3 regions of the Mesorhizobium sp. M0870 genome follow, and region 3 is predicted to be linked to each of the others. Evidence: riboswitches for the same ligand, from Rfam matches in the RefSeq annotation. Region 3 holds a riboswitch; each other region holds the start of a gene.
The links. A riboswitch is a leader RNA that binds a small molecule or an ion and turns the genes downstream of it on or off. The one in region 3 is predicted to bind thiamine pyrophosphate.

Region 1: linked by a shared signal. The riboswitch ahead of NKH97_RS24320 (YkoF family thiamine/hydroxymethylpyrimidine-binding protein) and the one ahead of thiB (thiamine ABC transporter substrate binding subunit) in region 3 are both predicted to bind thiamine pyrophosphate.
Region 2: linked by a shared signal. The riboswitch ahead of thiC (phosphomethylpyrimidine synthase ThiC) and the one ahead of thiB (thiamine ABC transporter substrate binding subunit) in region 3 are both predicted to bind thiamine pyrophosphate.

Annotation. Positions count from the first base shown of each region.
Region 1 covers NZ_JAMYOI010000023.1:74,355-76,615, reverse strand. The annotation lists gene NKH97_RS24330 (formyltransferase family protein) at 1-460, shown strand, start outside; gene NKH97_RS24325 (RodZ family helix-turn-helix domain-containing protein) at 505-825, opposite strand; TPP riboswitch at 1,021-1,134, shown strand; gene NKH97_RS24320 (YkoF family thiamine/hydroxymethylpyrimidine-binding protein) at 1,125-1,733, shown strand; gene NKH97_RS24315 (ABC transporter permease) at 1,829-2,261, shown strand, end outside.
Region 2 covers NZ_JAMYOI010000044.1:20,772-23,032, forward strand. The annotation lists gene NKH97_RS31115 (ATP-grasp domain-containing protein) at 1-562, shown strand, start outside; TPP riboswitch at 786-902, shown strand; gene thiC (phosphomethylpyrimidine synthase ThiC) at 1,006-2,261, shown strand, end outside.
Region 3 covers NZ_JAMYOI010000013.1:76,204-78,464, reverse strand. The annotation lists gene NKH97_RS17445 (ABC-F family ATP-binding cassette domain-containing protein) at 1-49, opposite strand, end outside; gene NKH97_RS17440 (thiamine diphosphokinase) at 51-695, opposite strand; TPP riboswitch at 783-897, shown strand; gene thiB (thiamine ABC transporter substrate binding subunit) at 941-1,939, shown strand; gene thiP (thiamine/thiamine pyrophosphate ABC transporter permease) at 2,183-2,261, shown strand, end outside.

The sequences.
Region 1 (2,261 bases), on a different contig from region 3:
CACGGCAACCGCTATGCGGATTCTGGTGAGCGAGGCGGTGCCGACCTACTGCCGGGGGCTGTTGTCAGGAATGCCGCAACCGAAAGGCGATTTCGTCTGGGCGCGGCTTCAGCCCAGCCACCTGATAATCTCGCCGGCCATGTCGGTCGAGCATGTTGTACGGCTATGGCATGTGCTTGGCCTTCTGCCAGGCATCTATCTTGAAATCGGAACGCGCAAAGTCAGGCTGGGATTCCAGATCAGAAGGCTGGGGCCCTGCACAGGAAAGGCCCCGGTCAGGCGGTGGGGAACAGTGGAATTTGATCTCGCCAACGGTCGGGTCCTGTATTTTACCTACGGTAGAGTGCTCAAACGGCTGCTCAATTCGAAACACCTATTTTCGCGCCCGCCCGCCGGGAGACCCGCTCCAGAAATCCGGCTGTTCGGCAAAGCGCGTGCTGCGGACCAGAAAAACGGATGAAGTCGCTGGGCGATGCCCAGCGGCTTCATCCGTTTGCGACGTGGTTACTTGCCACAATGATTATCGTTTACCGTTGGCGCCGTCGCGTTACCATCGGCGTCCGGCTGCGCGCCTTGCGGGTTGGTCGGGCAATTCTGATCCGCGTTCGAATTCATGTCCCCTACCGTGCCAGTCGTGCTGTTGGTCGTGCCCGGGTCGACAGTGTCCGGCTCGATCGTATTCGGGGAAGCCGGCGTGTTCGGCTCAACCGTCACCGACTTGCCGCTGCCGCTTCCATTTGCGTTGTTGCTGCCGGCGCTTTGCGCCATGGCTGACGTGGCCAGACCAATGGTGAGAACCGAAGCTGCGAGGATTTTCATGAACATGGTTTGTCTCCATTTCTGTGAAGTCGTCGCTTATTTTCTACGAAAGTGATCGCGTTGCGACTGTGGGGACAACCGGTCGCGGCGGCGAAGGTTCCCGACAAAATTCCGCTCAGGCGCACCGTGACTGGCGCAATGCTTTTGGCGCAGTGCTCTGAAAAAACGGCTTTCCCTTGAACTCGAATGATGCTTTAAGGCGCACATCCACAGGGGTGCTCCGTACGGTCGGGGCTGAGACGGGGGCGGCAAGCCCACAGACCCTAGAAGCTGATCTGGGTAATACCAGCGGAGCGAGGCGGGCGATGTTTTCAGGCGCACAGATTTCCCTATACCCCATGACCGACGATTTCGTCGGTGTCATTCTTGGCGCGCTCGGTGCGCTCGATCCCTGGCGCGACAAGCTCAGGATCGAGATCGACGACATCTCGACCTTGCTGGTCGGGTCGCCCGAAGTGCTGTTTCCCGCCATGCGCGACCTCTTCGTGGCGGCGGCACGTAGCGGCAAACATTGCGTGTTGTCGGCCACCATCTCGCGCGGGTGCCCTGGCGAGCCGGATGATCCGATCTGCCGCTCCGATGCACTTGGCGGGCCTGTCGGGCCACTCGGCCCGCGCAAGGATGCGGCCATCGCGGCGGTGCGCAATGCTGCTGCCACCGGCCAGCCGGCGGCGGCGCAGTTCTCGCTCTATGTGATGGGCACCGACGACCACATGGACGAGATCTACGGCTGCATCGATTTTCTCAAGCAGTCCGGCGTCTATGAGCGTTCCAAGCATTTCTGCACGAAACTGCGCGGTGATGCCGGTGCGATCTTTTCGGCGCTGGACGAGGCCTTCTGCCGCTTCGGACCAGGCGCCGGCCACGTAACCCTCGACGTCACGGTCTCGGCCAACAGCCCGTCGGCTGTCTGAAGCTGCCGCCGCCTCCGCGCGGCCGTCAAAGGTTATCTCCCGTGGTCTCATCATCATTCGCTTCGCGCCCGATCGCGGGCCTTCTTGTCAAGGCAATGCCGGCCATGATCTCGGTCGGTTTGCTCCTAGTGGCGTGGGAGCTTTATGCCACCTATTCCGGCATCAGGCCGACGATACTGCCGGCGCCGTCGCGCGTTTTCGAGCAAGCGCTGCTCAATCGCCAGGCGCTGGCCGACAACGCCATTCCGACCATCGGCGCCACGCTGCTCGGCTTTGCCTGTTCGCTCAGCGCCGCCTTCGTGCTGTCGATGCTGGTCGACTTCTTCCAGCCGCTGCGGCGTGCGCTGTTTCCCGTCTTAATCGTCAGCCAGACCTTGCCGCTGGTGGCCATCGCGCCGCTGGTGGTGCTGTGGTTCGGCTTCGGGCTGGCGCCCAAGATCATGCTGGTGGCGCTGGTTACCTTCTTTCCGATGCTGGTTGCATTGGTCGAGGGTTATGAGTCGACCGAGGCCGAGATCGGGCAAATGC
Region 2 (2,261 bases), on a different contig from region 3:
CGATGTTTCGCTGAGCTGTTTGCGGGCTCTCGGCCTTGGCTGGGGGCCAACTAACGTTGAACTCCGGTGCACGAAACGCGGTCCAGTTGTCATTGAAGTCAATCCGCGTCTTAGTGGCGCGCCCGACCCTCAACTGGTCCAGTTAGCTTACGGTGTCGACCTCGTCGCCGAGCACATCAAGCTTGTCATTGGCGAGGAATGGGATCTGCGCAAAAAGCATTCGCATACTGCGGCCGCGCGATTCCTGCTTCCTGATCAAGATGGCACCCTGGACTGGATTGGTGGCGACACTCAGGCAGCTGCTATATCAGGTGTGGCCGAGGTCAAATTGAATGTTGAACCCAAGACACCGATCGTCAGGAAGGGGGATTTCCGAGACTGGATTGGACATGTCATTGCCACTTCGCCCAGCCGTGCTGAAACCGAGGGCGCCCTTCAGCGAGCGGTCGACTTGATCGATTGGTCGATCACCCCTTTTCCGGCGACAATAAGAGGTGATCGAGAGCACGATGTTTGTGGGGCGTTCGGGCGGCCCACCAGTTCTGTTCCGATCAGGCATTGACGGCTTAAGATCCTTGAAACGCAGCAGTTCCGTCTACGTCAATGTCACATCAAGTTTGACGAGGCAAATGCAGCTTTGGCCACACCTGCCCTATCTGCCGCGGAACTTCTCCGCGACCCGTGGCGAGGCCGTCGGCCCAATTTGGGCCCAATTTGATTGCCGCCCACCGCCGCCGCAGGACGAACATGCGCTTGACAAGACAACGCCGGCCCGTTCAACTTGAGGCATTCACCAGGGGAGTCCCGGCAAGGGGCTGAGATACTGCTGGCTTTCGCGGCGCAGTGACCCGTTGAACCTGATCCAGTTCATACTGGCGTAGGGACGGTGCAAGCGCTTTGCGGGAGTTCAAGCCCGAGGTCCTGTTTCGGCAGGTCGACAGAAGCGTCTTTTCATCCTTCCGGCACAGAACTGGGTCTCCAATGCATGAGCAAAGGAGCCTCAAGATGAATGCCCTCACCCCCGCCGTGTCGACGGGACCGCTGCCTGCTTCGCGTAAGATCCACAAGCCCGGTGCCATCCACCCGCAGATCAGGGTGCCGATGCGCGAAATCTCCGTCCATCCGACAGCCGGCGAACCGCCCGTCACCGTCTACGACCCGTCGGGCTCCTATACCGATCCGGCTGTCGAAACCAGCATCCAAAAAGGCCTGGCCCGGCTTCGCCACGAATGGATCTTGGCCCGCGGCGATGTCGAGGACTGTGACGGCCGCCATGTCCGGCCGGAGGACAACGGATTCGCGACGGGCGAACGCCTGACGCCGGAATTCCCCATCCGCCACCGACCGCTCAGGGCCAAAGCAGGCAAGGCGGTGACGCAGCTTGCCTATGCGCGCGCCGGCATCATCACACCCGAAATGGAGTTCGTTGCCATTCGCGAGAACCTTGGTCGCGAGATCCTGCACGGCAAGCTTGAGCGCGACGGCGAGGCTTTCGGCGCGATGCTGCCCGATTTCGTCACACCCGAATTCGTCCGCGACGAGGTGGCGCGCGGACGGGCGATCATTCCCGCCAACATCAACCATCCCGAGAGCGAGCCGATGATCATCGGTCGCAATTTTCTGGTCAAGATCAACGCCAACATCGGCAACTCCGCCGTCACATCGTCGATGGCCGAAGAGGTCGAAAAGATGGTCTGGGCGATTCGCTGGGGCGCCGATACGGTGATGGACCTGTCGACCGGCCGCAACATTCACAACATCCGGGACTGGATCGTGCGCAACGCACCGGTGCCGATCGGCACGGTGCCACTCTACCAAGCGCTCGAGAAGGTTGGCGGCATTGCCGAGGATCTGACCTGGGAGGTGTACCGCGACACGCTGATCGAACAGGCCGAGCAGGGCGTCGACTATTTCACCATCCACGCCGGCGTGCGGCTGCATTACATCCCGCTGACCGTCGACCGGGTGACGGGTATCGTCTCGCGCGGCGGGTCGATCATGGCAAAATGGTGCCTGCACCATCACCGGGAAAGCTTCCTCTACGAGCACTTCGCGGAGATCTGCGACATCGCCAGAGCCTATGACGTATCCTTCTCGCTCGGCGACGGCCTTCGTCCCGGCTCGATCGCCGATGCCAACGACGCGGCGCAGTTCGCCGAGTTGGAGACGCTCGGCGAGCTGACGCAGATCGCCTGGGCGAAGGATTGCCAGGTGATGATCGAGGGCCCCGGCCACGTGCCGATGCACAAGATCAAGGCGAA
Region 3 (2,261 bases):
CGCCGAAGGTCAGTTTTATCCCGTCGAGGTTGAGAAGAGGCGGGGCCATGTCAGCTTTCAGGTAAGGGATAGGGATGAGCGAGCAGCATCGCGCGGCCATGGTCCAGTGCGATTTCGAGGCGGCCCTTGACCTCGTTGGAGATGGTCAGCGACGAACCGAACGCCACCTTGACGTGGTTCAGCGGCCATTTGGCGCCGGTGACGGTCAGGCCGGCGAGCTCGGAAAAGCCGAGCACCGAAAACAGCGTGCCATCGGCATAGTCGAAGCCGGCCGTTCCGCGCAGCAGGGGAATGCCCTCCTGGGCGCCGCTGGTCAGGAGCACATCAGTCCCGGCCTCGGCCAGCCGGAGGGCAAGCGCCAGATGCAGGAAAGCGTGGTCGGCGCGCTTGCCGCCGAAAGCACCGGCGAGCACCAGGCGGGTCGCGCTGCGCTCGAGTGCGGCGGCAATGGCCAGTTCGCCATCGGTCTGGTCCTTTTCCGCCGGGAAGGTCCGGCGCGGCACGGAAGCGAGATCGTCAGGCAGCTTGGCTGGCACGGAATCGAAATCGCCCACCCACAGTTCGGGCACGAGACCCAGCAGCCGCGCATGCCCGATGCCGGCGTCGGCGGCGATGACGCGGGAGCCTTCGGCCTGGCGGTCGAGCCGTGGCGTGCGGATGAGATCGCCGCCAAGCAGGATGGTGAATGTGCTCATATCGTGTGGCCCTTACCAGCCCGGCACGGGAAACGGAAGGCGGCAAACTCCCACTTGCATGGGGGATCGGCCCGGCCTATGTGTCGAAACGCTCTAACGGGGTGCCGGACGCGATCTTCGCGGACCGGCTGAGAGGCAGTCTCGCCAACCCGCTGAACCTGATCCGGTTTGTACCGGCGGAGGGATTAGACGTTTCGGACAGTCCGACGCCTCAATTCCTTTCAATTCGAACGAAGGAGGCGCCGATGCGCACGCATTTATACGCTCTAGTCTCAGCAATGGCCGTGGTCCTGTCCGGACCGGCCTTGGCCAAGGACAAACTCACCGTCTACACCTATGAGAGCTTTACCGCCGACTGGGGTCCGGGTCCCGTGGTGAAGAAGGAGTTCGAGGCCGAATGCGGCTGCGATGTCGAGTTCGTCTCGGTCGCCGACGGCGTCGCGCTGCTCAACCGCGTCAGATTGGAAGGCGCATCGACCAAGGCCGATATCGTGCTTGGCCTCGACACCAATCTCACCACCGATGCCAAGGCGTCAGGCTTGTTCGCGCCGCATGGCGGCGTAACTGATGTCAACGTGCCGGGTGGCTGGAGCGACGATACTTTTGTCCCCTTTGACTACGGATATTTCGCCGTCGTCTACGACACCGAGAAGCTGAAGAACCCGCCGAAAAGCCTGAAAGAGCTGGTCGAGGGCAGTGCCGATGACAAGATCGTCATCCAGGATCCGCGCACCTCCACGCCGGGCCTCGGTCTGCTTCTGTGGGTCAAGTCAGTCTATGGCGACAAGGCGCCCGAGGCCTGGGCCAAGCTCAAGGCGAAAGTGCTGACCGTGACGCCGGGCTGGAGCGAGGCCTATGGGCTGTTCACCAAGGGCGAGGCGCCGATGGTGCTGTCCTACACGACGTCGCCGGCCTACCACATGGTCGCCGAGAAGACAGAGCGCTATCAGGCAGCGTCGTTCGAGGAGGGCGAGTATTTGCAGATAGAAGTCGCGGGTATCACCACGGCGGGGGCCAAGAACCCGCTGGCGGCCAAGTTCATCGCCTTCATGACCGGGCCGAAATTCCAGGATGCCATCCCCGAGACCAACTGGATGTTCCCGGCCGGCAAGACCGACAAGCCGCTCAATCCGGCCTTCGACAAACTGGTCAAGCCGACCAAGACCTTGCTGTTCAGCCCGCAAGAGGTCGCTGCCAACCGCAAGGCTTGGGTCGATGAATGGCTGGCGGTGATGAGCAAGTAGGCTTGCGAGTTCTTTTGATGTTCGCGCCACTCCACCCCCCTCTGGCCTGCCGGCAATCTCCCCCTCAAGGGGGGAGATTGGCAGCGTCGTTGCTGGTTATAGTCCGGCAACGTTGGAGACTAGCGGAAGCATGGGTGACGGCCGATCTCCTCCCTGGAGGGGGAGATGTCCGGCAGGACAGAGGGGGGCGCCAAGGAACGCAATCCTTTGTAATTGCCGCGATGGAAAGAATGGTGGTCCAGCGTGCAACGCGCGTCTGACCCCCGCATCACCGCTGGCACCCTCGCGCTCGCTGCAATCGCGCTGCTGATCGGCGGCGCGT